DNA from 2 places in the Bacillus sp. WC2503 genome. Region 1 is predicted to be linked to the other one. Evidence: predicted binding sites of a transcription regulator. Region 1 holds the regulator's gene; the other holds the start of a gene.

The links. Region 1 encodes LexA, which represses DNA repair genes until DNA is damaged. Its sites were predicted from a motif close to CGAACATATGTTCG; they were not measured.
Region 2: the regulator LexA is predicted to act here: its motif matches at 2,604-2,617, upstream of addB (helicase-exonuclease AddAB subunit AddB).

Annotation. Positions count from the first base shown of each region.
Region 1 is NZ_JBQYMD010000001.1:2,901,833-2,916,975, reverse strand. Features, by position in the region: gene ACUN26_RS14875 (aminotransferase class I/II-fold pyridoxal phosphate-dependent enzyme) at 1-22, shown strand, start outside; gene ACUN26_RS14870 (lasso peptide isopeptide bond-forming cyclase) at 314-2,251, shown strand; gene ACUN26_RS14865 (paeninodin family lasso peptide) at 2,267-2,392, shown strand; gene ACUN26_RS14860 (HPr kinase/phosphorylase) at 2,469-3,440, shown strand; gene ACUN26_RS14855 (lasso peptide biosynthesis PqqD family chaperone) at 3,403-3,711, shown strand; gene ACUN26_RS14850 (lasso peptide biosynthesis B2 protein) at 3,748-4,221, shown strand; gene ACUN26_RS14845 (nucleotidyltransferase domain-containing protein) at 4,223-5,425, shown strand; gene ACUN26_RS14840 (ABC transporter ATP-binding protein) at 5,422-7,221, shown strand; gene ACUN26_RS14835 (PadR family transcriptional regulator) at 7,449-7,772, shown strand; gene ACUN26_RS14830 (DUF1700 domain-containing protein) at 7,765-8,307, shown strand; gene ACUN26_RS14825 (DUF4097 family beta strand repeat-containing protein) at 8,308-9,111, shown strand; gene lexA (transcriptional repressor LexA) at 9,226-9,846, opposite strand; gene ACUN26_RS14815 (YneB family resolvase-like protein) at 9,988-10,644, shown strand; gene ACUN26_RS14810 (DUF896 domain-containing protein) at 10,690-10,929, shown strand; gene ACUN26_RS14805 (bifunctional metallophosphatase/5'-nucleotidase) at 10,960-12,543, opposite strand; gene ACUN26_RS14800 (phosphate/phosphite/phosphonate ABC transporter substrate-binding protein) at 12,729-13,667, shown strand; gene phnC (phosphonate ABC transporter ATP-binding protein) at 13,763-14,536, shown strand; gene phnE (phosphonate ABC transporter, permease protein PhnE) at 14,533-15,143, shown strand, end outside.
Region 2 is NZ_JBQYMD010000001.1:441,417-456,559, forward strand. Features, by position in the region: gene ACUN26_RS02395 (competence protein ComK) at 97-678, shown strand; gene ACUN26_RS02400 (TVP38/TMEM64 family protein) at 1,187-1,780, shown strand; gene lepB (signal peptidase I) at 1,963-2,526, shown strand; gene addB (helicase-exonuclease AddAB subunit AddB) at 2,643-6,158, shown strand; gene addA (helicase-exonuclease AddAB subunit AddA) at 6,155-9,880, shown strand; gene ACUN26_RS02420 (RNA polymerase alpha subunit C-terminal domain-containing protein) at 9,893-10,180, shown strand; gene gerPF (spore germination protein GerPF) at 10,269-10,484, opposite strand; gene ACUN26_RS02430 (spore germination protein GerPE) at 10,527-10,913, opposite strand; gene gerPD (spore germination protein GerPD) at 10,929-11,123, opposite strand; gene gerPC (spore germination protein GerPC) at 11,130-11,744, opposite strand; gene gerPB (spore germination protein GerPB) at 11,813-12,019, opposite strand; gene gerPA (spore germination protein GerPA) at 12,034-12,255, opposite strand; gene ACUN26_RS02455 (aspartyl-phosphate phosphatase Spo0E family protein) at 12,355-12,531, opposite strand; gene ACUN26_RS02460 (fumarylacetoacetate hydrolase family protein) at 12,778-13,677, shown strand; gene ACUN26_RS02465 (hypothetical protein) at 13,713-13,994, opposite strand; gene rocD (ornithine aminotransferase) at 14,105-15,143, opposite strand, start outside.

The DNA of each region.
Region 1 (15,143 bases):
AGCTGTAGAATGGAAGAATTAAAAGAAAAGTAAGTGAAAATGGAATTTGAATTAGATTTGTATACGTACCACTAATTGTTCTTTATAATGAATCTTTTCTAGTGTTCAGTTTCAATTTACATAAAAAAAGGGAGGAGTATAGATTTGGAAATGTCTATAATATATAAGTCTGAGAGTAAATTAAAGCATGTAATTGAGAAAGTAATAAAAATAAAAAATTTCGTTCTTTAAAAAGAATGATAAAGGGGTATGTTTAACGAATTTAATATGTAAATAGTAATTGTAGTAACTTTTCATATATTAGGAGGAAGAAATGAGCGCTATAACTGGCATTATTCACTTTAATAATGAACCTATATCAATTGAACATGGCACACGATTAATGAGTGAATTACAAAAGTACCCTGCTGACGATATTCAAATATGGCACAAAGAAAATGCTTTTCTAGGATGTCATGCACAATGGATTACACCAGAGTCAGTTGGTGAACAATTACCCTTTTATAATTATGAAAAGCAATTGGCAATTACAGCAGATGCTATTATTGATAATCGTAATGAGTTATTTGAAAAATTACAAGTGGATTATTCGGATAGAAAAAACATGACAGATAGTGAGTTGATTTTACTCTCTTATCAGAAATGGGGGGAAGCGGCTCCAAAATATTTGGTAGGCGATTTTGCCTTTATGATTTGGGATGAGAAAAAACAAATTCTTTTTGGTGCCAGAGATTTTTCAGGAAGTCGGACCCTTTATTTTTATCGTGGTGAGGAAAAACTTGCTTTTTGTACCATTATAAATCCGTTATTTACTCTACCGTATATTGAGAAAAAATTGAATGAGCAGTGGCTTGCTGAATTTTTAGCTATACCTGTAAATTTCGAATCGGTAGATCCACAGTTAACAGTTTACAAATATATAGAACAAGTGCCTCCATCACACACTATTTTGGTAAAGGAAGGCGAAGTGAAGTTTTCACGATACTATACACCAACTGTTGGGAAAATGCTTAATTTAAAATCAAATGAAGAGTATGAAGAGGCGTTTCGAGAGGTGTATAAAAGTGCAGTGAAGGCACGTTTGCGAACACACCACCAAGTCGGAGCCCATTTGAGTGGAGGGTTAGACTCAGGTTCTGTCGTTAGTTTTGCTGCAAGGGATTTACGGACTGAAAATAAAAAATTACATACGTATAGTTATGTTCCAGTAGAAGGATTTGAAGATTGGACACACAAAGGTAGGATAGCTGACGAAAGACCATTTATTCAATCGACTGTAGAGCATGTAGGGAATATACAGGATTATTATTTAGAATTGCCAGAGAGAAGCCCACTATCGGAAATTGATGATTGGCTGGAAACAATGGAGATGCCATATAAATTTTTTGAGAATACTTTTTGGTTGAGTGGAGTTTATGAAAAAGCATCTCAGCAGGGAATAGGAGTACTTCTTAGTGGTCAAAGAGGTAATTGGACAGTATCATGGGGACCTATTTTAGATTACCAGGCAATGTTATTGAAAAAGCTACATTGGATTCGTTTTTATCGTGAACTATATTTATATAGTAGAAATATAGGAGTAAAAAAGTCACGTGTTTTTGAAGTGGTAAGACGAAAGGCATTTCCATTTTTGCATCAGTTACTTTTTTCAGGAAAACAAGATGCAAATTCCGTAATAATTAATCCGGAATTTGCAAGGGAAATGAATGTTTTTGACAGACTTAGAGAACAAGAAATCGATATAACAGGCACCGCTATTTCTAATGCATATGAAATGAAAAGAGAACAGTTTGAAAAACCATATTATTGGAGCATAAATGGCACGTATGAAACGAAATTATCATTACGTTATGCCTTATGGGATCGTGATCCCACAAATGACTTACGATTGATTCAATTTTGTTTGTCAGTCCCAGAAGAACAGTATGTTCAAAATGGTTTAGATAGAGCCCTGATCCGGAGAGCCACAAAGAGCTTCCTTCCTGATAAAGTACGATTGAATCAACGGGTTCGCGGTATTCAAGGTGCAGATGGTGTTTACCGTATGGCTCCTTTTTGGAATGAATTTATTGAGGAAGTTGAAGAACTTAGTGTAGATCCAGTAATCTCTGAATTTCTAAATGTAGAGGTAATTAAGAAAGCTATCTCAAAAATTTGTAAAGAACCTCGACCAGAATATGCATTTGATTTAGATTTTAGAGTTTTAATGCGCAGCTTAATCTTCTATCGATTTATAAAAAAAGCAATATGAAAGGAGGTGATACGTATGAAAAAGGAATGGAAACAACCTGTATTAGAAGTACTTAATATTAATATGACTATGGCTGGGCCTGGGCATAAATATCCAGATGCTGTTCAACCTGACCCAGATGATCCAGTTAAGTACAGTTAAGTCATTGGAAAAATAAAGCTCTTATATAGCTTTATTATATAAGAGCTTTCAAAAAATTGACAATGTGGGGGATAGGATGTTTGATTCTATGGGGAATGTGTTATATCAAGCTTTCGGGTTAAAAATAGTAAGTGAAATTCCATTACCCGAATTGTCTCAGCTGAATGAAAAAAAAGAGGTGGCAGATGTTCAAGTTGAAATAACGGATTTGTCAGAACAGTGGTGTAAATATAGCGCGGAAAAGCAAAAAACAATTGTAGTGGAGGATAATGTAGTTATGTTTCATGTTCCTCAAACTGCAATATTTTCTATACAGGCCGGCGAGAAAATCACCTTTTCACCTATGGCAGACGCAGAAGAAGATAAAATTCGCTTATATATTCTAGGAACTTGTATGGGGGCGCTTTTAATGCAACGTAAAACACTCCCATTGCATGGGAGTGTAATTGCCATAGATGGAAAAGCATACGCATTAATTGGTGATTCAGGAGCTGGAAAATCAACGTTAGCCTCGGCTTTTTTGAATAAAGGATATCAGCTTTTAAGTGATGATGTAGTTGCTGTGTCTCGTTTGAATAAAAATACTGCAATAGTTCATCCTTCTTACGCACAACAAAAATTATGGCAAGAGAGCATAAATGAGTTGGGGATGGAAGTAGCGCAATTGAGCCCTTTGTTTGAAAGAGAAACGAAGTATGCTGTTCCTGTGAATTCTCAATTCTTTCCAGATCCATTACCTCTTGCTGGTGTTATTGAATTAGTAAAAACACAGGGAGAAGATATTGAGACGACCCGTATAGAAGGGCTCGCACGCTTGTATAAATTATACCGTCATACTTTTAGGAGTTCTTTGATTTCTAAATTAGGATTAATGGAATGGCATTTTGAAACTTCAACTCATATTGCAAGTGGAATGGAAATGTTTCAAGTAAGTCGCCCGACTTCAAGATTTACAGCTCATGAGCTTGTGGAAGTTATTTTAAATACTATACAGAAAGGGAGTATGGTTGATGGTTGTCCACTCGAGAAAAATATCATTAAAACATAACGTTGTCCAAAGTAAAGGTAATATAGTAAGCGATATGGATGGAGAAAAAGTTATGTTAAATGTCCAGAAAGGAAAGTACTATAACTTAGGTGAAATAGGCGGAGAAATATGGGAGCTTATTGAAAAGCCAATAATAATTAATCAGCTTGTTACTATGCTAGTATCCAACTATGATATTGAACGAAAAGATTGTGAAGAGCAAGTTCTTTCCTTTTTAGAGTGTTTATTTCAAGAAGGGTTAATTCAAATAAAAGATCAGCCTAATAGATAGATTTGTAATTTCAAAAGAACTGTTAGGAAGGGATTAATGAATATTGTGAAAAGGTTAAGGGTATTTTTATTGCTGAACATGGAAACAAAGCTTTTATTTTTAGAGGCTTTTATTTTTTTAGGATGGGCGCGTGTACTAAAAAGTATTACCTTTTCCAAAGTTGCACCTTCTTTAGGGGATTACATGAACGAAACATCAGTTGCTCAAATTCAGCAACACGAGGATACACTAAAGGAGGTGTCCGAAGCAATTTCTATTATGAGTCGTTATACTTTTTGGGAAAGTCAATGTCTCGTTAAAGCGATAGCTGGGATGAAAATGCTTGAAAAACGTGACATTGAGAGTACTCTTTATTTAGGAACTGCTAAGGATAATAGTGGGGCACTAATTGCACATGCATGGTTACGTAGCGGTTCTTTTTATGTTACTGGATCGGAAGGAATGGAGAAATTCACTGTCGTTGGATCATTTGCAAAGAGGCTAAGTGAGAACACTATTAAAGGAGAGTAAAATGGAGAAAGATTTTGGTCTTAATGTAGAGTTCATGTCTAAGGAATTGAAACTTCTTTTTGCAATTTTGAAGTTAAAAGATGATGAAACAATGCAAACTTACAGCAATGAATGGTTTTCGGATATTGATTGGGAATTATTTCTTGAACAGGTTGTGCATCATCGCGTTTATCCGGTGATATATCAAAAACTTAAACAGGTAGATGAGGAAATAATTCCTTCACATATTGTACAATCCTTGAATAGAAAATATAAAAAAAATACATTTCAAATGCTTTATTTAAGTGCTGAAATGGAACGAATAAATAAAATATGTAATGAAAATGAGATTCGTATGATTTTTCTAAAAGGGCCTGTACTATCTCAGGATTTATATGGAGATATTTCTTTACGAACATCCTGTGATTTGGACGTTCTTATTCCAATTCAAAATTTAGAAAAAGTAGAAATGCTACTTTTAGAGCAGGGGTATGTAAAAGACGATTATATTCAAACGATATTAAATGATTGGAAATGGAGGCATCATCATATAACATTTTTTCATCCGACAAAACAGATTAAGCTTGAGATTCATTGGCGGTTAAATCCCGGACCTAGTAAGGAACCTGGGTTTGAAGAGCTTTGGAAGCGAAAGAGAAAAAGCACCCTTACGAGTAATTCCGTATATATGCTAGGGAAGGAAGATTTATTTTTATTTCTTGTATCTCATGGTGCTAGACATGGTTGGTCCAGATTACGCTGGTTAGTAGATATAAAAAAAATTGTCAATCAAGATCTTAATTGGAGTGAGATTCATAAACTAATGAAAACATATCAAATGCTACATTTAGGAGGACAAGCATTAATTTTGTCATCTCAATTGCTAGGTGTACGGATGGATGAAAGAATGATGGAATTAGTAGCTAAAAAACATTCAAAACAGTTAGCGCAAGAAGCCTTGTTTTATTTCAAGCAAATGATAAACTTGCATACCGATCCGGTTCCTGAAGAAGTACTTGCTTATCATAGTCGACATTTATTTTCGTTAATGTCTAATCAGCAAAAAACTTTATTTATTATGAGCCAACTATATCCTTATCCAATTGATGCGAAAACATTGCCGTTACCTAAATTTCTTCATTTTTTATATTTTCCTTTACGTCCGTTTCTATGTATTTGGAGAAAAACGAAGAAGTTTGCTTTGTTATTGGGGGAACATCGATGAATTATATTATATATTTTATGAAGAAATTATATTCTTCAGCAGGAAAAATACTGTATGTGAATTTATTTGGTATGGTGTTAATCAGTTTACTTGAAGGGATAGGTATTATTTTATTACTTCCTATGATAAGTATGACTGGAATAATTAATACAGGTGAGGAGACTTCTTTTATTGCACCTGTCTATAGAATTTTGCAGAATTTCCCTAAAACAACAAGTTTAATTTCTATTTTAGGTATATATGTATTAATAGTGTTAAGTCAAAATATACTGCAAAGAAATATAACGTTAAGAGATGCGAGAACGCAACAAGTTTTTGTACGAAAGTTAAGAGTAGAAACATATAGTATGATTTTAAAAGCAAAGTGGAGATTTTTTTTAGAAAAAAGGAAAACAAATCTAATTAATATATTAACTACAGAATTAGCTCGTGTTAGTTATGGGATTAATTTAATTTTACAATTGCTAGCTACTATTCTATTTACATTCATACAGGTAGGGCTTGCGTTTTTATTATCTCCCCAAGTCACTGTATTTGTTTTGGGCTTTGGCTTATTGTTCTTGGTAGCTTCTCGTGTTTTTATAAAAAAAGCACGGATACTAGGCGGTAAGACCTCAGAATTGGCAAAAGACTATCTTTCTGGTATAACAGATCATTTCAATGGAATTAAAGATATAAAGAGCAATACTTTGGAAGGATCACGTTTGGATTGGTTTCAATCTATAACAAAAAAGATGAGTAGCGAACAAATGGAGTATATGAGAATAAGGTCAAACTCTCAATTGTTTTATAAAATTTCAATGGCTATATTAATTGCATTTTTTATATTTTTGTCAGTAAATATGTTTCAAGCGCAAACGGCCCAGTTACTATTAATCATTCTCATTTTTTCAAGATTATGGCCAAGGTTCATGACGATTCAGTCAAATTTAGAACAACTGGCTGCAAGCATTCCTGCCTTTAAGTCATTATGGGAATTGCAACAGGAGTGTAATGAAGCGGTTGAAATGCAGGATATATACATGCAAAAACATATAAAGCCGATTTGTATAAAACAAGGTATTGAGTGTAAGGATGTTTCTTTTCGTTATAATAAGCAAGAAGCTTTATATGCACTTCAAAACATTAATGTACAAATTCCAATAAATAGTATGACGGCAATTGTAGGACATTCTGGTGCTGGGAAAAGTACATTAATTGATGTGTTAATGGGGTTAATCCAACCAGAAAAAGGTCAAGTGTTAATAGATGGTACCCCTCTTACAACTGATAATTTATTATCATTAAGACAGGCTATTAGCTATGTACCACAAGATCCGTTCTTATTTAATGCTAGTATAAGAGAGAATTTAATGATGATTGACTCGAATGTAAATGAAGAACAAATTTGGGCTGCATTAGAATTTGCGGCAGCAACTGAATTTGTACGAATGCTTCCAAATGGACTTGATACACTGATTGGAGATCGTGGGGTGAGGCTTTCAGGTGGTGAACGTCAGCGACTTGTATTGGCTCGAGCTATTTTAAGAAAACCGTCGATTTTAGTATTAGATGAGGCTACGAGTGCGTTAGATACTGAAAATGAAGTGAAAATCCAATCAGCAATAGAAAGATTGAAAGGAACAATGACTATTGTTGTTATTGCACATCGCTTATCTACTATACGCAATGCAGATCAAGTTATTGTTTTAGGAAAAGGTGAAATTGTTCAAAAAGGTGAATTTAATCAACTAGCTAAAGAAAGAAAAGGTGTATTTCGAAATTTACTAGGGTCACAAATGGAAGTTGGTTCTTAGAGGAGAAAAATTGAATGAAGCTTTGTATGAATGCAGTTCGAATCGAATAAAATCTCGAATAATGGTGAACTACAACAGAATCTTATTCGGGATTTTATTTGCGCGTTTTTAAAGTCAGTGAATACATATAAACAAGTACCTTGCAATAAATAGTACCAAGTGGTATATTATGGATATATCTAGTACCGTGTATTGAACAGTACTAAACTAAGAAAGGAGGATTACATTTGAACGTTCAGTTTAAAAAAGGTGTGTTAGAGCTATGTGTTTTGGCACTTGTGAAACGTAAAGATAGTTACGGTTATGAACTTGTACAGCAAATTTCAAATAAATTTTTAATATCGGAAGGTTCAGTATATCCATTATTACGTCGTTTAACGAAAGAGGGATATTTTCAAACGTATTTAAAAGAGTCCACGGAAGGACCGCCTCGTAAATATTATCAGCTAACAGAGCAAGGAGAGACGCAACTTCATTTGTTAGTAACAGAGTGGAGTGATTTTGCGAAAGGGGTACAAGAAATTATTGAAGGGGTGAATTGGGATGAATAAAGAACAATTCCTTAGAGAATTATCGAATCAGCTTAGAAAGTTACCGGAAGAAGAGAGGAAAGATATTTTATTTGATTATGAAGAGCACTTTCAGTTTGGGATAGAAGAAGGGAAAACTGAATTAGAAATAATAAAAGGACTTGGTTCTCCTAAAGTAATTGCAAAAGAATTACTTGCGATGTATCGTTTCGATGAAATGAAAAAAGATCCATCGACTTCAAATGTTACAAGAGCTGTCATGGCGGCGATTGGACTTAGTTTATTTAATTTTATTATCGTGTTAGGCCCTTTAGTTGCAATTATCGGTTTTATATTTTCTTTTTGGGTCGGTGGGATTGCTAGTGTAGTGACACCATTTTTCGTTATCGTAAAAGTATTTATGGGCACTTTTATATGGTTGGATCTTTTCGTTAGTATAACATTTGTTGGAGTAGGTTTGTTGTTATGTATGATAGCGTATTATAGTACGAAGTGGTTTAAAAGATTGTGCGTACGTTATGTGATATGGAACTTCAAAATGATAAAAGGGGAGTAGATGATGAAAAAAATATTGTTAGTAGCTATCGCTTGTATCATTATTGGAGTAATAGGGATTTCACAAACATATGAAAAAGCAGTACAAACTGCAGAAAAAGGCGATAAAGAAGACGTAATTAAAAACGAAACGTTAAAAAATATAGAAGTTAAGTTAGGTGCTGGGGATATTGTCGTCCAAAAATCTCCGGATGCCTCTTTTTATGTAAAGCAAACAGGAGATGTAAGTAAACAAGAAATTCGTATTACTGAAGATGGTGACACATTAAAAGTTATTGGGGAAAGAAAAAAAGATGTTTCGTTTGATTTTTCCTTTTACAATTTCGGATTTCAAACGTCTACATTGACTATATTTGTACCAGAACGTTCTTACCAAGAGATCAAAGTAAATTCAGCAGCTGGACAAATAGAAATAAGTGATGTGAAAAGTGACCGCGTAAATGTTGGAACGCTGGCAGGAGAAGTGGATTTGAAGTATGTAACAGCTAAGAACGTAGAGGGATCTACAAAAGCTGGTGAGGTGAACTTTAAAAAGGTTATGGGGAAAGTAACAGCAAAAACGACTAGTGGGGATGTATATATTATGGATCATGATCCTAAGTATGATGTAGAGGCAAGCTCAACTGCTGGAGATGTAACTATTACTTTATCGGAAAAACCAAAAGATGCAGTAATAACTGGGCAAACTCCTGGTGGAGATGTGACAATTTTTAATGAGGAAAATAAAAACGTAACAATTGGTAATGGGAGTAAAAAGATTAGCGGCAAAACGGCTGCTGGAGATGTTACTATAGAAACACGTTAATAATAGATGAGAAGATAGATTCATTCGAGTTTTTTGGAATGAATTAAAATCTACCAATATATAAAAGAAGATAATTCCCTATATAAATAAGGGAATTATCTTCTTTTATTATTTTTAATGTAAATCACGATATACGCCAATTACTTTTCCAATAACTGACACTTGTTTTAAAATGATAGGTTCTAATGAAGAGTTTTCCGGCTGTAGACGGAAGTGGTCTTTTTCTTTATAGAAACGTTTAACAGTTGCTTCGTTATCCTCTGTTAAGGCAACGACAATTTCACCGTTGTATGCAGATTGTTGTTGGCGGACAACAACTAAATCTCCATCAAAGATACCAGCTTCAATCATGCTATCTCCAGAAATACGTAACATAAATACTTGATCTGATCCAGAAACGATACTAGCTGGAAGTGGGAAGTGCTCTTCTACACTTTCGACTGCTGTAATCGGTAAACCGGCAGTAACTTTTCCGACGATTGGAACTTGAATAACAGATTGTGTTTCTGTATCCATTCGGTCATCGCCTAAAATTTCGATTGCTCGTGGTTTTGTTGGATCGCGTCGGATATAGCCCTTTTCTTCTAGTCGTGATAAATGTCCGTGCACTGTAGAACTAGAAGCGAGGCCGACTGCTTGACCGATTTCACGTACGGAAGGTGGATATCCTTTTTCTTGTACTTTTAGCTTAATAAAGTCGAGAATGTCTTGCTGGCGTTTCGTTAACTTTTCCATGTTTTCTAACACCTCGTTTTCTTTCGTTTTTCTTATTAATAAGTATAACATGCGAAAAAACATTCTACAAACATAAGTTCGAACAAAAGGGAGATTTATGATACACTAGAGAGAAAATATAGCGAGAAAGAAGGGTTCAAAATGAATGCAATTGTTTATGCACGTGTGAGTACAACAAAAGAAGCACAAGAAACATCGTTATTGCGTCAAAAGGATGAATTATTGCATTTAGCTGAGCGCTATGAAATGAATGTGACAAAAGTGATTGAGGAACAGGCTAGTGGCTATACAATTGAACGTGATGGCATATTAGAAGTATTAGATACAATTCGAGATGAACAAGTTGATGCACTTCTAATACAAGATGAAACACGTCTTGGTAGAGGGAATGCGAAGATTGCGTTAATGCATTGTTTACATAAAGAGGGAATAAAAGTATATACACATACGCATAATGGTGAATTACAATTGTCGGATTCTGATTCGATGGTATTAGATATAATTAGTATTGTTGAAGAATATCAAAGAAAGATTCATAACTTGAAAATTAAACGTGGTATGCAACGCGCGGTAGAAAAAGGCTATCGGCCAGAAAATAATTTGAAAAATCGTCATTTAAGCGTAGGGCGAGAGAAAAAAGAAGTGCCAATTGAGGAAATTGTACGTTTGCGCAAGAGTGAACTCACTTTCGAAGAAATTGCGGCAACGCTTCGTGGATTTGGTCATAATGTTTCAAAAGCGACTGTACATCGTAGATACGTAGAGTATACAAAGCAATTGCTTGATAAAGAAGAGTAACTATTGTATGATAATAATCAGTTTTGATTAGAAGGGGGATTCGAGATGCTTAATCACGAACTCGTTGAACGCATTAACTTCTTAGCGAAAAAAGCAAAAGCTGAAGGTTTAACTGAAGAAGAACAACGTGAGCGTCAATCGCTACGAGAACAATATTTAAAAGGATTTCGTCAAAATATGTTAAACGAACTTAAAGGAATTAAAGTCGTTAACGAAGAAGGTACAGATGTTACACCAGCGAAATTAAAAGCTTTAAAAAAGCAAGATAATGCAAAATTAAATTAAAAGATGGGCGAAGCCCATCTTTTTTATTTGTTATTTAATAACTTTCCAGTTGTTATTTCTCGTTGCTTCTATTCTTTTATGCTTCAATATATAGTTAGCAATAAGTTCAGACATATCTGTTGGAATATCTTTTATTACTGGTTTATTTTGAAACATGAAGAAGTTCCCTCCGCCGTTTGCTCGATAATTATTCATAACAACGTCATATTCTTCATTTATATCGAGTGTAGCGCCTTTATACTGTAAAGACTCTACTCTTTCACCAATTGGTTTTGAAATGTTTAATACATACGAAATCCCTTCCCACATATCGTAATTATAATGCGCAGGTTTTGGTTCTATGAATGCAGGATTAACAATTATATCTCCAACTTTATTTAATGTGAAATAAGAAGCAGAAAGTTCGAGAGCATCTTTTATATCGGCTCCAGTCACTCGAATAACTTTTAATGTGTTTGGGTAAATATAATTGGAAACGATATCCCGCATTGTGACATGTTTCGGGAATCCTGGAGATGTATTATGAAACAAACTTGTACAAGAAATAGAAACGTTAGCTATATCCATCTGGATTTTATTTATGAATTCAATAAAAGGATGGTCTTGCAAACGAGTTTGCATAGCATCTGAAATTCGCATGTCTCCATGAATGATGCCAATAGGCTGATCAAGCCATTTTTGTGTTTTCTCTTCATAATCGGCGACCAAGGAAAGAACATCTTTGTCGGCCTCGATTCCTTGCACAGGCAATAATTGTGCGTAACTATTTTTCTTTACCCATTTTTGTTCTGTTTTTTCGAATATTACTTTTACCTTTCCAACGGAGTGTCCATTGCATCCGGTCTGTAAAATTGTTACACCATTATCTAAAGTTTGAGCAATTTCTCGGTGTTGGTGGCCTGTTAGTAAAATATCTATACCATCAATTTCATCATACATTGCGTATCCTTGGTTTTCACCTGTTAAAACTTCAGTCGGTACTCCTGTTTGAAAATCGCGTTCAAATCCTCCGTGATAGGCTACGACTAGTAAATCGGGCTGCTCATGTTTACGGATGTAAGGAACCCACTTTTTTATTGTTTCTAATGCATCTTCAAATAGTAAATCTTTAATATGATGGGCCTGTTCCCAATTCGGGATGTAATGTGTTGTTGCCCCTAAAATAGCAATTTTTATATTTGATTCAATATGTTTTATTATATAGGGTTTCCCGAAATAAGGTTCTTTTATGTTTTTATCTAAAATGTTTGCTGATAAGTACGGGAAGTTTGCAGTTTCTACAGCATGATTTAATATATCCATTCCATAATTAAATTCATGATTGCCGATAATTGCAGCATCATAATTTAAATAGTTGGCCAATAAGGACATTGGATTTTTCTTATCTTTTTCGTATGTAGCGTAATGATAAGTTAAAGGTGTTCCTTGTATGAAATCACCGTTATCAACTAAAAGAACGTTTGTATTTTTGGAACGTTCTTTTTTTATAAGAGTAGAAATTTTAGCTAAACCAATTTCTGCTTTGGAGTTATCTTGGTAGTGAATTGGATACACAGTACCATGTACATCGCTTGTTAATAAAATATTTAAAGTTACAATTTGATTTTGATTCAATACCATTCACCTTTTCTATTGTTATCTTTCAATTAATCATATCAAATATATGAAAAGAATTTTAATCAGAATGTATAGAATGTGTAAAGATTCTGTAAATAAGTAATTGTTTGTAAAAATATGTGATATATTTCTTCATGTTTACGGAAGGTTATTTTATAACAACGAAAAATGGAGGCATTCACATGTTGAAAAAAGTTTTTGCAATGAGCACAACAGTTGTACTAGCAGCGGGGTTATTAAGTGGCTGTGGAACGAAGGAATCAAGTGCAAGTAAAAATGAGGATACGAAAAAAGGTTATGTACCGAAGACGTTAAATGTTCAATTTGTTCCTTCTCAAAATGCAGATACGTTAGAGGCAAAAGCAAAACCATTGGAAAATCTATTAAGTGATAAATTAAACATTCCGGTAAAAGTTAGTATTTCAACGAATTACAATACAATTGTAGAAGCTATGGCATCAAAACAAGTAGATGTAGGATTTTTACCTCCAACAGCGTATGTGTTAGCGCATGAGAAAAAGGCTGCAAACGTAATATTACAGGCGCAACGTTTTGGGGTAGATGATGAAACTGGAGCTCCCACAAAGGACTTAGTAGATTTTTATAAATCAGAGTTTGTTGTTAAGAAAGATTCTAATATTAACAGTGTAAAAGAATTAAAGGGTAAAAAAATTGGTTATCAAGATGTAACATCATCAGCAGGGTATGTATGGCCTGCAGCTGTATTGTTAAAAGAGGGAGTCGATCCGCTAAAGGATGTGAAACCTGTTACATTAAAAGGTCATGATCAGTCACTTATTGCTCTTTTAAATGGTGATGTTGATGCAGCTGTTGTATTCCAAGATGCTCGTAATATTGTAAAAAAAGATTATCCGAATATATTCGATCAAACGAAAATAGTAAAATTTACGGAGAAAATTCCAAACGATACGATTTCTGTACGTTCTGATTTAGATGCGGAGTGGAGCAAGAAATTACAAGATGCTTTCATTGAAATAGGAAAGAATGAAGAAGGGCACAAAATCATTAAAGAGGTATACTCACACGAAGGATATGTGAAATCTGATGATAGTAAATTTGATATCGTTCGTGACTATGGAAAGAAAGTGAAAACACAATAATACATATGGAAATGGCGACTAACTGGAAAGTGTGTGATTTCAGTTAGTTTGCCGTTTTTCAGTTATTGATAATACATAGAAGGTAGGTAAGATGTGTGATAGAGTTTCAAAATGTCTCCAAAGTGTATCCAAATGGTACGAAAGGATTGAAAAACATAAATTTAAAAATTCAAAAAGGTGAATTTGTTGTAATGGTCGGGCTATCTGGGGCTGGAAAATCTACACTCCTCAGATCAGTAAATCGCCTTCATGAGATTACAGAAGGAGAAATTATTATTGAAGGTGAGTCTATTACTGCTGCAAAAGGCAAAGAGTTACGACGCATGCGCCGAGATATTGGTATGATTTTTCAAAGCTTTAACCTTGTAAAGCGATCCACGGTACTGAAGAATGTATTAGCCGGGCGTGTTGGATATCATTCGACATTACGTACAACGTTAGGCTTGTTTCCGAAGGAAGATTTGGAACTTGCATTTCAGGCTTTGAACAGGGTAAATATTTTAGAAAAAGCATATGCACGAGCAGATGAATTATCAGGAGGACAACAGCAACGTGTATCGATTGCTAGAGCATTGGCACAAGAAGCGAAAATTATATTGGCAGATGAGCCTGTTGCTTCGTTAGACCCACTGACAACAAAGCAAGTAATGGATGATTTGAAAAAAATTAATGAAGATTTTGGAATTACGACAATTGTAAACTTACATTCTATTGATTTAGCGAGGCAATATGCTACACGCATTATTGGATTACATGCAGGTGAAATTGTTTTTGATGGTGTAGTAGATGAGGCAACGGATGAAAAATTTGCTGAAATTTATGGGGACGTAGCTCAGAAAAGCTCACTATTAGAGGTGGCAGCTAAATGAATGACGTGACGATATATTCGAAATCGATACCGAAGCCGCCGAGTAAATTGAAACATATGTTAACGGTTATTCTAGTTATTTTACTGTTGTGGGGTAGTAGTGTACAGGTCGACGCATCATTTTCAAAACTAGTAGTTGGTTTTCCAAATATGATGGATTTATTGAAGGAAATGGTGCCACCAGATTGGAGTTATTTTCAAGTTATTACAACAGCAATGTTAGATACAATACGCATGGCGATTATTGGAACGACTTTAGGAGCGATTTTAGCCATTCCACTTGCACTATTTGCAGCAAGTAATGTATTTACTAGTGTATTTTTGTACGGTCCAGCTCGATTGATTTTAAATTTTATACGAACGATACCAGATTTATTATTAGCGGCTATTTTTGTAGCGATTTTTGGAATAGGACCACTTCCAGGTATTTTGGCTCTTACTTGTTTCTCGGTTGGGCTCGTAGCGAAATTATTGTATGAGTCAATTGAATCAATTGATCCAGGTCCATTAGAAGCGATGACAGCTGTAGGAGCGAATAAGGTGCAATGGATTGTTTATGGGGTCATTCCGCAAGTGAAAGCGCACTTTGTTTCCTACGTACTTTATAC
Region 2 (15,143 bases), 2.5 Mb from region 1:
AAGCGGAACCTGTTACCTATTTCCTTTTCATAGGTGCTAAAATTATATATGCAGCTGCTAATATAAATAGAAAATGAAAAAAGGAGATAATAGGATATGGAAAGTAAAGTAGAACGCTATGTCGAAAATTATGTTGTAACTAAAAATACAATGGCCTTACTTCCTGTTATTCTAAGTGAAAAGAAAATTGTTACGCGAGTTGTTGAAATGGAAGATTCTTTTTTCGTATTTCAAAAGCCTCTAGATATTATAGAGAGAAGTTGTCGTAAGCATGGATCTAGTTTTTTGGGCAGAAAAGAAGGAACGAAAGAGTTAACGCACATTACACATAAAGCACCGATTGCAATCAGTCCGACAGATCAACTTTATTTTTTCCCTACTTATTCTTATTCTAGAAAAGAGTGCGCGTGGCTGTCGCATTTTTATATCGAAAGTAATCGAGAATTAAAAGATGGAAATCTTATGATTCGATTTATAAATGGCCTTGCTGTGAAATTAGAAATATCAAAAAGTAGTTTTGAAAATCAACAAAATCGTACAGCGAAACTGCGTACAGAATATGAAGATCGAAAGAAGAAACAAGGAAATCCTTGTTTTAAAGAAATTGATAAAAGAGATGAATCAACATTAAGACCAGCTTATGAGAAAGTGTATTTTGTTAGGGAAGAAGATGTGTGAGAGGAAAAGGATGAGGAGACTCATCCTTTTTTTATTTCATTATATATACAGTTTACGCTGTAAGATTCATAAATAAACCGAGTGAGATGTACAAATATATTGTTCTTTAATGGAACAATATAATGGTAATTTCCTTATATATATTTAATGTAGTGTGAATATATATCATTTTATATTTGTGGCATACATGATACTTCTTTCTATATAGGTAGAAATACCCTTACGTGCAGTAAGGGTATTTTTTTGAAAAAGACGAATTATTCCTTTCTGTAGTTTCTGCTTTTTCATCAAACGTAACCGTTAAGTTACAATTTGTGTATAGTGTCTAAATTATCTTCATATCCTGTCGAATATTGAAAGATTATCATAGCTAAATAATGAAGGAATTCTAATGAAGGACATGGAAACTTAATAATTACATCTCCATATGTCGTATCTACCATTTCCTCTTTCAGAAAAGCAATGATACAGTAGAGGTAGTAATTAGAGTAAAGGGGTAAAGTGTAGAATGGATTTTCAGTCAATCAAAGAGTATTTTTCACCAGAAAATATGGATCATATTGTTGAAAGTTATAAGGCGTTCGGACCGCTTCTTGGCATCGGTTTGCCGATGATAGAGGCGCTTATTCCAGCATTACCACTTATTGTGTTTGTACTAGCGAATGCTGTTGCATTTGGATTTTGGCTGGGTTTCCTTTATTCATGGCTTGGATCAGTAATCGGTGCTATGCTTGTTTTTTTCATTATCCGCCATTTTGGACGAAGCCGTTTCTTTTCTTTTGTAAATAAGCATGAGAAAGTGCGCAAGGCAATGGGGTGGATTGAAAGGAAAGGATTCGCGCCAGTGTTTGTTATATTTTGTTTTCCGTTTACACCGTCTGCGCTTATAAACGTTGTAGCTGGTTTATCTCGCATTAGCGTAAAACAGTTCGGACTTGCGCTCGCATTCGGGAAGCTTGTGATGATTTTTATTTTAACGTACATCGGTCATGATTTAATGTCGTTTATTCATAAGCCAGTGAAATCAGTTATTGTAGCGATTGTTATTTTTATTTTATGGTATGTCGGTAAAAGAATTGAAGTAAAGTTAGAACTACATTAAGAATAGTCTTCTTTGTCCCACTATTTGAGGGCAGTGAAACTCCCTCCAAAAAATTCGGCTGAAGCAGAGAAGTTAGGTGGGGATCAAACTGCCCGATCGGTGCGGGATGAACAAAATCCCCACCGATTAAGTTTCACTTTATAAATGCAAGCTTCATTATTAAAGGGTAAGGGGAGAAGCGGATGAAGAAAACTTTGAAAAAAGAAGGCCTAGAGTGGATACGAACAATTTTAATTGGTGTACTATTAGCTGTATTTTTTCGAACGTTTTTCTTTTCAACGTACGTTGTAGAGGGGAAGTCAATGATGCCGACATTGCAGGATGGCAATATGCTCGTTGTAAATAAGGTGAGTTATCAAGTGGGGGACTTGAACAGGTTCGATGTCGTCGTTTTTCATGCGAATAAAAAAGAAGACTATGTAAAGCGAATTATCGGTTTACCTGGAGACCATATTGAATATAAGCATGATAAGTTGTATATAAACGGTCAATTTATTGATGAGCCTTATTTAGAGAAGTACAAGAAAGAGATAAATGGAAGGCAACTAACAGGTGATTTTACATTAGAAGAGTTAACAAAAGAAAAGGTGGTGCCAGCTGGTCATATTTTTGTAATAGGCGATAACCGCCTTGGGAGCTGGGATAGTAGACACTTTGGCTTTGTGAAGGCTGATACAGTTGTCGGTAAAGTCGATTTAAGATATTGGCCAATTCAAGAGGTGCAAACGAATTTTTCAAAAGGTTGATATAATGAAGTAGAAGTATAGAAAAGACAAACAACTCCGTTTGTCTTTTTTCGTGTACTATAATACAATTATAGTAGCAAACTAACGTTCGTTGTGTAAGTGAAAGGTGGGGTTACATGTCACTTCGATTGGTGATTGGTAGAGCGGGAAGTGGAAAGAGTACACTTTGTTTACGAGAAGTGCAAGAAGAGTTAAAACAGCGCCCGAGAGGCAAAACAATATTATATCTTGTGCCAGAACAGATGACATTCCAGACGCAGCAGGCGTTAATTGAAAGTGAGGATGTAAGAGGTTCTATTCGGGCACAAGTTTTTAGTTTTTCACGATTAGCTTGGAAGGTGTTGCAAGAAGTTGGCGGAGCGAGTCGTCTTCATATTGATGAAGCGGGTGTGCATATGTTACTTCGTAAAATTGTAGAATCTCGTAAAGATGGATTATCGGTGTTCCAAAAAGCAGCGGAGCAAAACGGTTTCTTTGAGCATCTTGGCAGTATGATTGCGGAGTTTAAACGTTACAATGTGACGCCATCTAACGTATATGAAATGTGGCAACAATTAGATGCGCATAGTAGCAGTGCTGAGCAAAAGTTATTAGCGAATAAAGTATATGATTTACAGCTATTATATGATGATTTTGAACGTGCTTTAATCGGGAAATATTTAGATTCAGAAGACTATTTACAATTGCTAGTGGAAAAGCTTCCGCAGTCTGAGTATGTAAATGGTGCTGAAATTTATATAGATGGGTTTCATTCATTTTCTCCGCAAGAACTTGAAATTGTAAGACAGCTCATGATTTGTGGAGCGAGAGTCACAATTACGTTAACGATAGATGAAAAAACATTAGCGCAGCCAGTGAATGAACTGGATTTATTTTATGAAACGACGTTAACATATGAAAAAATAAAACAAGTAGCGCGTGAAGAGAAAATAGAAATTGAAAAAACAATTCCACTTATGGAACAACCGCGTTTTCATTCTCCGGCATTAGCTCATTTAGAAACGCATTATGAAGCGCGTCCGAATGAAAAGTATTATGATGAAGCAAGTGTAACAATTAGTACAGCGGCGAATTTACGAGCTGAAGTAGAAGGGGTTGCTCGTGAAATTCGTAGACTTGTCGCGGATGAAACGTATCGTTATCGAGATATTGCAGTACTTCTTCGTAACGGGGAAAGTTATTACGATGTGATGCGAACGTTATTTACAGATTATAATATTCCACACTTCATCGATGAAAAACGCCCGATGTCACATCATCCATTAGTAGAATGTATTCGTTCTGCCTTAGAAATTATTAGCGGAAATTGGCGTTATGACGCGGTGTTTCGCTGCGTGAAAACAGAGCTTTTATATCCATTAAACGTAAGGAAAGAAATGATGCGTGAAGAGATGGATGAGTTCGAAAACTACTGTTTAGCGTACGGTGTACAAGGGAAGAGATGGACTTCTGAGGATCCGTGGATGTATCGCCGTTACCGTTCACTTGACGATACAAACGGAATGATAACAGATATTGAACGTGAAATGGAAGAGAAAATAAACAGGCTGCGTGATGTTGTAAGAACGCCAGTTATTCGCATGCAAAAAAGGTTAAAGCGTGCGGGAACAGTGATGCAAATGTGCGAAGCGGTTTACTTATTTTTAGAAGAACTTGACGTTCCAAAGAAGTTAGAAGAATTACGTATACGTGCAGAAGAGAGCGGAGATTTCTTATTTGCAACAGACCATGAACAAGTATGGGAAGAAGTAATGAGCCTTCTTGATACGTTTGTAGAAATGCTTGGTGAGGAGAAGATGTCACTATCAATGTTCACGGACGTTATGTCGACAGGACTTGAGGCACTTCAATTCGCTAACATTCCGCCATCATTAGATCAAGTATTAGTTGCCAATATTGATCACTCCAGGTTATCAGATGTGAAAGCAACGTTTATTATCGGCGTAAATGAAGGAGTTATTCCAGCAGCACCGATGGATGAAGGGATGCTTTCTGATGAGGAAAGAGAAGTTCTTGGTGCGGCAGGAATTGAACTCGCGCCAACGACGAGACAAACTTTATTAGAAGAGCAGTTCGTTATGTATCAGATGGTAACGAGAGCGTCTGAGAAATTATATATTTCATGCCCACTTGCAGATGAAGAAGGAAAGACATTACTTGCATCTAGCTTTATTAAGAAAATAAAAAGAATGTTCCCTAATGTGAAAGACTCGTTTATTACGAATGACGTAAACGACTTATCGCGTTCGGAACAAATTTCATACGTAGCAACGCCAGAAGTGACGTTATCTTATGTCATGCAGCAACTACAAACGTGGAAGCGATACGGATTTGAAGGGAATCTAGATTTTTGGTGGGACGTCTATAACTTCTACGTCACTTCGGATGAATGGAAACAAAAAAGTAGTCGCGTGTTATCGAGTTTATTCTATCGAAATCGTGCGCAGAAACTAAGTACGGTAGTAAGTAGAGATTTATACGGAGATAAAATAAAAGGAAGCGTTTCTCGTATGGAACTCTTCAACCGTTGTGCGTACGCTCATTTCGCGCAGCACGGTTTATCGTTAAGAGAGCGTGATATTTTTAAACTAGATGCACCAGATATCGGTGAACTATTCCATGCAGCACTGAAGAGAATTGCAGACAGGCTATTACGCGAAAACCGCACTTGGGCGGATTTATCAATAAAAGAGTGTGAGCATCTTTCTGTTTTAGTAATAGAAGAAATCGCACCGTTATTACAAAGACAAATTTTATTAAGCTCAAATCGTCATTTCTATTTAAAACAAAAACTACAACAAATCATTTTCCGTACGTCAATCATTCTTCGTGAACACGCGAAGTCGAGCGGTTTCGTACCAGTTGATTTAGAGGTGCCATTCGGTATGGGCGGTACGGGATCGCTTCCGCCGATGGAATTCTCATTACCAAATGGTGTGAAGATGGAAGTTATCGGCCGTATTGACCGTGTGGATAAGGCTGAAGATGAAAACGGAACATTCCTTCGTATTATTGATTATAAATCAAGTTCAAAAGCGTTAGACTTAACGGAAGTGTATTACGGATTGGCACTTCAAATGTTAACGTATTTAGATGTCGTTACTACAAATGCACAAACGTGGATGAAAAAAGGCCACGCAGCATCACCTGCTGGTGTACTGTACTTTCATATTCATAACCCGATTGTTGAAATGAAAGGTGACGCATCTGAAGCTGAAATTGAAAAAGAAATTTTAAAGAAATTTAAAATGAAAGGCCTCGTACTAGGAGATGCTGACGTTGTTCGTTTAATGGATAACAAACTTTCAACAGGAAGTTCAGATATTATTTCTGCTGGTCTGAAAAAAGACGGTAGTTTTAGTGCGCGTTCTAGCATTGCAAGTGAGCAAGAGTTTAACGTACTGCAAAAATATGTACACCATACGTTTGAACATATCGGAAAAGACATTACAGAAGGTGTTATTGATATTGCTCCTTACAAAAAGGGGAATAAAGCGGCATGTACGTTCTGTAACTTCAAATCTGTCTGTCAGTTTGATGAATCACTTGAAGATAATCAATTCCGTACGTTAAAAGATATGAAAGATAGTGAAGCGATGGAGAAAATTAGAGAGGAGGTTGACGGAGAATGATAGAGAATTGGCCTAAAAAACCAGAAGGTAGTCAATGGACAGATGACCAGTGGAAAGCCGTTGTAGCGAATGGACGTGACATTTTAGTCGCAGCAGCAGCTGGATCGGGAAAAACAGCAGTATTAGTTGAACGTATGATTAAAAAGATTATTAATGAGGAAAATCCAGTCGATGTCGATCGCCTGCTCGTTGTAACATTTACGAATGCAGCGGCGCAAGAGATGAAAAATCGAATTGGAGAAGCGTTAGAAAAAGTACTAATTGATGAGCCAGGATCTCAACATGTAAGAAAACAGCTGAGCCTATTAAATAAAGCATCTATTTCAACGATCCATTCATTTTGTTTACAAGTAATTAGAGGGTATTACTACATGCTGGATGTTGATCCTCGTTTTCGTATTGCAAATCAAACAGAAAATGAGTTGTTAAAAGAAGAAGTGCTAGATGACATATTAGAAGAAGAGTATGGAATCGAAGATAATAGTATTTTCTTTGAATTAGTTGATCGCTATACGAGTGACCGTAGTGATGATGACTTACAAAGAATGATTTTAGCGCTTCATACAGAATCAAGAGCGCATCCAAATCCGGAAAAATGGCTCGATAAATTAGTAGAAGCATACGACGTGGAAGGAAAGACAATTGAAGATTTAGTGTATGCTTCTTACCTATTAGAAGATGTGAGATTCCAGCTTGAAACAGCGGAACAACATATTCGTAAAGCAACCGAACTCGCAATGCTTCCTGACGGCCCGGCGCCTCGCGTTGAAACCCTGCAAGCGGATGCAGCTTTACTTGGAATGTTATCATCAGCAGCTCGTGAATCGTGGACAAGCGTGTATGAAGCGATGCAAAACGTATCGTGGCAAACGTTAAAGCGTATTAAGAAAAGTGATTACAACGAGGATGTTGTAAAACAAGTAGACTCTCTTCGTAATAAAGCGAAAGATGAAGTGAAGAAATTACAAGAAGAGTTATTTAGCCGCAAACCTGAAAGTTTCTTACGAGATTTTCAAGATATGCATCCTGTATTAGAAAAACTTGTGAAGCTCGTAAAAGTCTTTACAGAGCGTTTCCAAGCGATGAAGCGAGATAAAGGAATGGTTGATTTCACAGATTTAGAGCATTTCTGTTTGCAAATTTTAAGTGAACAAAGTGAAAATGATGAAGTGAAGCCATCAGCAGTAGCGCTTCAATATCGTAATAAATTTGCAGAAGTACTAGTCGATGAATATCAAGATACGAACTTCGTACAGGAATCCATTATTAAATTCGTAACGAAAGATTCTGAGAGTGAAGGGAACTTGTTCATGGTTGGTGACGTAAAACAGTCAATCTACCGTTTCCGACTAGCAGAACCAGGCTTATTCTTAGGAAAGTATAAACGCTTCACGCAAGAAGGATCGGGCGGCGGAATGAAGATTGATTTAGCGAAAAACTTCCGTAGTCGTCATGAAGTACTAGCAGGTACGAACTTTATTTTCAAACAAATTATGGGCGAAGAAGTTGGGGAAATCGATTACGATGCTGACGCTGAATTAAAGCTAGGTGCTAGCTATCTAATAGGTGAAGATGTAGCGGCTGAATTATTATGCATTCAGCAAACGGAAGAAGAAGTACTAGAGGGTGAAGAAGGTACGGAAGTCGAAAAGGCGCAACTGGAAGCTCGTCTTATGGCGCAGCGCATTAAAGCGATGGTCGATTCAGGTTATGAAGTGTATGACCGAAAAACGGATAGTATGCGACCAGTGCAATATCGTGATTTCGTTATTTTACTTCGCTCTATGCCGTGGGCACCGCAAATTATGGAAGAGTTAAAACTACAAGGAATTCCAGTATATGCAGACCTTGCGACTGGTTACTTTGAAGCGACAGAAGTAAATATTATGATGAACGTATTCCGCGTTATTGATAATCCGATGCAAGATATTCCACTTGCAGCAGTACTTCGTTCACCGATCGTTGGATTAAATGATGAAGAACTTGCGACGCTTCGTGCTCACGGAAAGAAAGGGTCATTTTATGAAGTAATGAGCTCATTCTTAAAAGGTGCACCGCTTGAAGAAGAACAAGAACTTCATGAAAAACTAGAATGGTTTTATAACTTACTACAAGGATGGCGTGAATTCGCGCGCCAACAATCACTTTCTGATTTAATTTGGAAAGTGTACGGTGAGACAGGGTATTATGACTTTGTCGGCGGTTTACCAGCTGGAAAGCAAAGGCAGGCAAACTTGCGTGTATTATATGACCGCGCAAGGCAATATGAAGCAACATCATTTAGAGGATTATTCCGCTTCTTACGTTTTATTGAACGTATTTTAGAACGCGGTGACGATATGGGGACGGCGAGAGCTCTTGGTGAACAAGAAGATGTTGTTCGCATTATGACGATTCATAAAAGTAAGGGACTTGAGTTCCCGGTCGTATTTGTAGCTGGACTCGGTCGTCGTTTTAATACACAAGATTTAATGAAACGTTTCTTACTGCATAAAGACTTCGGTTTCGGTTCACAGTTCATTGATCCGCGTAAACGAATTAAATATACGACATTATCGCAACTTGCAATTAAACGTAAAATGAAAATGGAATTAATTGCGGAAGAAATGCGCGTATTATACGTAGCTTTAACGCGTGCAAAAGAGAAGTTAATTTTAATCGGAACAGTTAAGGATGCAAATAAGGAAATGGAAAAATGGCTCGATGCGAGGGAACATAGTGAATGGTTATTACCAGATCACATACGTGCTGGAGCGTCTTGCTATTTAGACTGGATTGCACCTTCATTATATAGACATCGTGATAGTGAAATACTTCTTGAATTAGGACAAGGAAGTATTCCAGATGAAATTTACGGGTATGACACTAGCTGGAAAGTAGAAGTTGTGGACGGTAACACGCTACTTGCACCAGAGCCAGTTCAAGAAGAGAAACAAGAGTTGTTAGAAGCACTTCGTGAGAAAAAGGCTGTGCCATTACAAAGTGAACGAAAAGAAGAAGTGTACGATAGGTTAATGTGGAAGTACGGGTATGAGGAAGCAACCTCTCATCGTGCGAAGCAATCCGTTACAGAAATAAAGAGAAATTATCAGTCTGAAGAAGGCAGCGATAACGCCTTTATTAGAAAACTACGTGCACCAATTAAAACACGTCCGCGCTTTATGGAGAAAAAAGGATTAACGTACGCAGAGCGTGGGACAGCAGTCCATACCGTTATGCAACATGTAGATTTGAAGAAGCCGATTACGGTTGAAGTTCTTCAAGAACAAATTGCTGGAATGGTAAATAAGGAATTGTTAACATTCGAGCAGGCGGAAGAAATAGCGATTGAAAAAGTAATTTCATTCTTTGACAGTGACCTAGGTAAAAGGGTATTAGCGGCGAAAAGTGTTGAGCGTGAAGTTCCATTTACGATGATGCTATCAGCAGAAGAAGCATATCAAGATTGGCAAGGGAATAGCGGGGAATCGATTCTTGTCCAAGGGGTTATCGACTGCATGATTGAAGAAGAAGATGGTATTACGCTAATCGATTTCAAAACAGATACGATTGAAGGTAAATTCCCAGGCGGATTTGAACAAGCAAAACCAATTTTAGAAGATCGCTATAAAGTGCAGCTTTCGTTATATGCAAAAGCACTCGAGAAAAGCTTACAACATCCTGTGAAAGAGAAATGTTTATACTTCTTTGATGGGAATTATGTTGTGAATATTGAGGAATAGAGGGGCTTGAAAATGGCGACGGAAAAAACGTTAAGAACGTGTGAAAAAGGACATGAATACTATAAAAGTAGCGATTGTCCAACTTGCCCAACCTGTGAGAAAGAGAGAAAGCCAAAAGAAGGTTTTCTCTCTCTTCTTTCAGCACCAGCAAGAAGGGCATTAGAGCACCATGGTATTCACACTGTAGAAGAGCTCTCAAAATATAGTGAAAAAGAAATTTTAAAACTGCATGGTATGGGACCTGCGTCTTTGCCGAAGCTTAGGAAAGCTTTGGAGGAGAGCGGGTTATCATTTAAATAAATGGTGATGTGATGAATAATTTTCAAAGAAAAGATCCGTTACTATTTCATATAAAAAAGAGGTGTCACCTATAGGAGACACCTCTTTTTTACGCTGTTCCAATCTGATCTTGATCTGCCACATCAGAATCAAACGTATTTGTTGCACTAACGCCGTTAAAAGTGTTGACGACAAATCCGACATTAGAAGCTCCGGACCCGTTATAAGCTTTCGTGTTTTCTTTCGGAGACACGTTATAAAAATCTCCTAAATTGAAAGAACCGTTACTGTTTTGAACGACTAGATTTCCAACAACAGAAGGCATACCATCCACCTACTTTACTAAGCTTTTTAATTACTATATGAATTATTGAGCGGAAGGTTCATCCGTAATATATTGGCGGATTTGCATAATACGAGAGTTATTAAAAACATAATCAACATTTCCAATTTGAAAGCAACCAGAATTTAAAAGTGTTCGCAATTCAACGTTATTTACTTCAATAAAAGGGCATTCATTTATAATATTTAATTTGACATCTGTCGTTCGCTTTGGGATTGTAATGTGTTCATCTGTAAAGATTTCAAATGCATCTAAGCGCCCTTCACCTTTTATATAACAAGGGATTTCCCTGTGGACGGCAAGAGCTCTACTTTTTAATTCCATTTGATTTGCATCTCCAACTTGAAATACAGCAGCAATCCCTAAAGAAATAATAGAAACATTTTGGACAATAGACACATGATGTAACATAATTTCTCAGTCTCCTTAACCTGGAGTAGGAGGGACATCTGTTACTAATGGTACAAATGGACCCTCTGTAACAGTTTCAAACGGTGTATCAAGAATAGAAGATAAAATGAGGAAATTTGCATCCCCAATTAAAAAGAGAGCGGACGAAGATACACCGTTCATTTTAATCTGTCCGACTTTTAACTCACGATTTACAACGTTAAGATTCATACATACTTACTCCTTTCGGAAATTTCCCGGTATGTGCTGAATAAAGGATAGAAAGGCTTTGTCGATATCTTGTTTCATTGCTTGAATAATGAGGTTTCGTAAATAATCTGGATCTGTTGAAATACCTTCATATGATTGAGCTTGTGATAAATAATAAGGAAGTCTATGCTCCATCTGTTTTTTTATGTCATCAACCATCATTTGTCGATACATTTCATCAAGCGGTGTTCTCTCTTCTTGTTCAAAGTGGAGAATTCGATTATATGCTTCTTCATCTAAGTAGCGATGCATTTCTTGAAGGATACCTTGATAAAAGTCAGGGTTGGTGTCAGTTTCAGGATTGACCTTCAATGTTTCTGTATCAACTTGAAAATCTTCAATTTGTTGTCCTTTTGTTGAAAATGGATTTAAACCAATATTTAAAGTACCATTTAAATTTTCTACTTTTAATTGATCGAATTTGTATTCCACTTTTCCTATAGAAGAGGAGGGGCGACTTTTTAATTCATTAAGCTCTTCTTGTAATTGGCGGACTTGATCTTCTAGGCTAAGGATGGTTGCTTGTTGTATTTGGAGAGCTTGCTGAAGTTGGTGTAAGTAAGTATATATATCTTGATTCATTTTGTGAAACCTCCTTTTCAATAGGGAGGGTAAATATATTCCTGCTATATATTTATGACAAGGATGCCTTAAGAAGAACTGTTTGATGGTTTGATAGAAATAATTTGTCCTTTCGCCTGTAATGGGCGAAGAGGCTCTGTAAATCCACCCGTATTTGAAAATTTAGATAGAGCTTTAATACTTCCGGCCGTACCAATTTGGAATACAGAAGAAGTCGTAATGCTATCGATTCTAATACTGTTAATGATAATACTTTGGTTCACGTAAAAATTCAATGCAATTGCCTCCTTTAAGTTGAACCAATTATCGCTTGATCGATTACATCTGAATCATTGACAGTCGTTGCGCTTTGATAATTGTAGACAGAAACATTATCTCCAACGTTAAAAGAGCCGGCCCCAGCGAAAGCACGTGAATAACTAATAGGCCTAATCGCAAATACATCTCCAATGTGAAAAATACCACTTGACCCAATATTGACGATACGAATATGTCCGACCATAGCTGGCATATAAAACACCTTTCGTTTTTAAAATTTTCTTTTCTACTATTGTATGGGCGTTTTCAATAAAATGTGTGTTTTTTTGAAATAAAAGAAACACACACGTTATTACGTGTGTGTTTCGAATGTTTGATTAGGTTGAAAATCCGTATGTACATGCCAAATTACATTTAAGAGCCTGTCCAGTTCTTGGCTACAATCCACTGTTTTTTGAGAAGTCATTCCGTAGCGTTCAGCAAAATAGATCATTTTTTCACGTTTTTTTTCAATAGCTTGCTCAAACATTGAAATCGGCTCCATCTCTAAATGAAATTTTTAGTATATATGTAGTACATATTATACAAAAATCCCATAAAAAAGAAACAACTTCGCTAAAAAAAGTAAAATTTCTACATTTTATGTCAAATAACGAATGGTAACGAATAAGGTGCGAGAAGAATATTGTAAAAATTAGCGTGCATGAGAAGGTTTTTTTCTTATAGATGCGAATACAATTAAATGGTATGAGTTTTAGGATGGAGAGTGGAAATATTGCGTTTTGTAACGGCGAAGAAAGAGGAAAAGGTATTTGTAGGTATTGTAGACGAAGAGGAAGAAAAAGTACTGCACTTAAGAGAAGCGCAAAGACAAAAAGGGGAAAAGGTTACGATTCCGATTACAATGTTAGAGTGTATTGAAAGAGGGACTGAATGTCTTGAGAAAATATGTGAAATTGTAAATTGGGCAAAGGAAAATGAAGGGGTAGCGTATTATCCGTTAACAGAGGTGAAAATATTAGCACCAATTCCAAGGCCAAGAAAGAATATACTTTGTGTTGGGAAAAACTATCGTGAACATGCAATCGAGATGGGCGGAGTAGAGTCTATTCCGGAAAATATAATGATTTTTACGAAAGCACCAACAACAGTTATTGGAATTGATGAGAAAATCAATGGGCATTCCCACGCAACGAATGAACTAGATTATGAAGGGGAACTAGCTATTGTTATTGGTAAGCGAGGGAAGCAAATAAAAAAAGAAAAAGCGCTTGACCATGTTTTCGGATATACAGTTATAAATGATGTAACCGCTCGTGACATTCAAAGGAAACATAAACAGTTTTTCCTTGGGAAAAGCTTCGATACGTTTTGTCCGATGGGACCGTATTTAATGCATAAATCAATGGTTGAAACGCCGAACGCATTACACATCGAAACAGTAGTAAATGGAGAAGTAAGACAAACTTCAAACACAAATAAAATGATTTTTTCAATTGAAGAAATTATTTCAACGATAAGTAAAGGGATGACATTAGAACCAGGCGATATTATCGCAACAGGAACGCCGTCTGGTGTCGGAAAGGGCTTTACACCACCGAAGTTTTTACACGCTGGTGATGAAGTGGTCATTACAGTAGAGGGAATTGGTACTTTGCGAAATGTAGTGAAATGAAGAAAACAGCTATCTTGTATAAAGATAGCTGTTTTCTATGGTCTCGGGTTATAGAGGTAATCGATAACGGCAAAAGTGTAAAGACCAATTAATGCAAGTGTACAAATGCCAAATAATATAACCGCAAGTGCGCTTTTTTCTCGTCCAAATCCAATAATAGTAAGAATAACAGCAGTCCAAAATGATGCTTTCAGTAGTGTGAGTGTAGTAGGAGTTGAGTAATGAAGCCATGTTGTGGAAAGGATGAAACCAAAGAATGTAACTAAAATAAAAGCTGTAGCTAAATAGTTAATATGTTTACCATATCTTAATAGCATGTCGCACCTCCTTCTGTGAATGAAAATACAGAAAATTACAATTGAATTTTAATATAAATCACTATAAAAGGAAAGAGGTTGTCCTAACGTGTAGGACAACCTCTCTATCATTACGATAAAACAGCTTTAATTTTTTGGAATGCCCACTCTAAATCTTCTTCAGAGATTACTAGAGGTGGTGCGATACGAATTACATTTTCGTGTGTTTCTTTACATAACAGCCCAGCTGCTTTTAGTTGTTCACAGTAAGGACGAGCTGGCTCGTTTAATTCGATACCGATGAATAAACCTTTACCGCGAACGTCAGTAATCATTGGGTTATCAATTTCTTTTAATTGCCCAACTAATTTTTCTCCTAATTGAAGAGAACGCTCTGTTAATTTTTCTTCTTCTAACACTTCAAGAGCTGCGATAGAAACAGCACATGCAAGTGGGTTACCACCGAATGTAGAACCGTGAGAACCTGGCTCGAATACACCTAAAATATCGCGGTTTGCTGCAACGCAAGAGATTGGGAATACGCCGCCACCAAGTGCTTTACCAAGTATGTACATGTCAGGAGTTACATCGTCCCAGTCGCAAGCAAATACTTTACCAGTACGGCCTAAGCCTGTTTGGATTTCATCTGCTACAAATAAAACGTTTTCTTTTTTACATACTTCAAGAGCTTCTTTTAAGAAACCAGCTGGTGGAATGTTAATTCCTGCTTCACCTTGAATTGGCTCTAAAATGAATGCTGCTGTATTTGGTGTAATTGCAGCTTTTAACGCTTCTAAATCACCGTAAGGAATTACAATAATGCCAGGAAGCATTGGACCGAAGCCACGCTTGTACTCTTCGTTTGATGACATAGAAACAGCACCCATCGTACGTCCGTGGAAGTTATCTTCACAAACGATGATTTCAGCGCGGTTTGCTTCTACTTTTTTCACATCATAAGCCCAGCGGCGAGCTGTTTTAATTGCAGTTTCAACAGCTTCTGCACCTGTATTCATTGGAAGTACCATTTCTTTATTAGTTAGTTTCGCAACTTTTTCGTACCAAGGGCCTAATTGATCACTATGGAAAGCACGAGAAGTTAACGTAACACGATTAGCTTGGTCAATTAAAGCGTTAATAATTTTTGGGTGACGATGACCTTGGTTAACT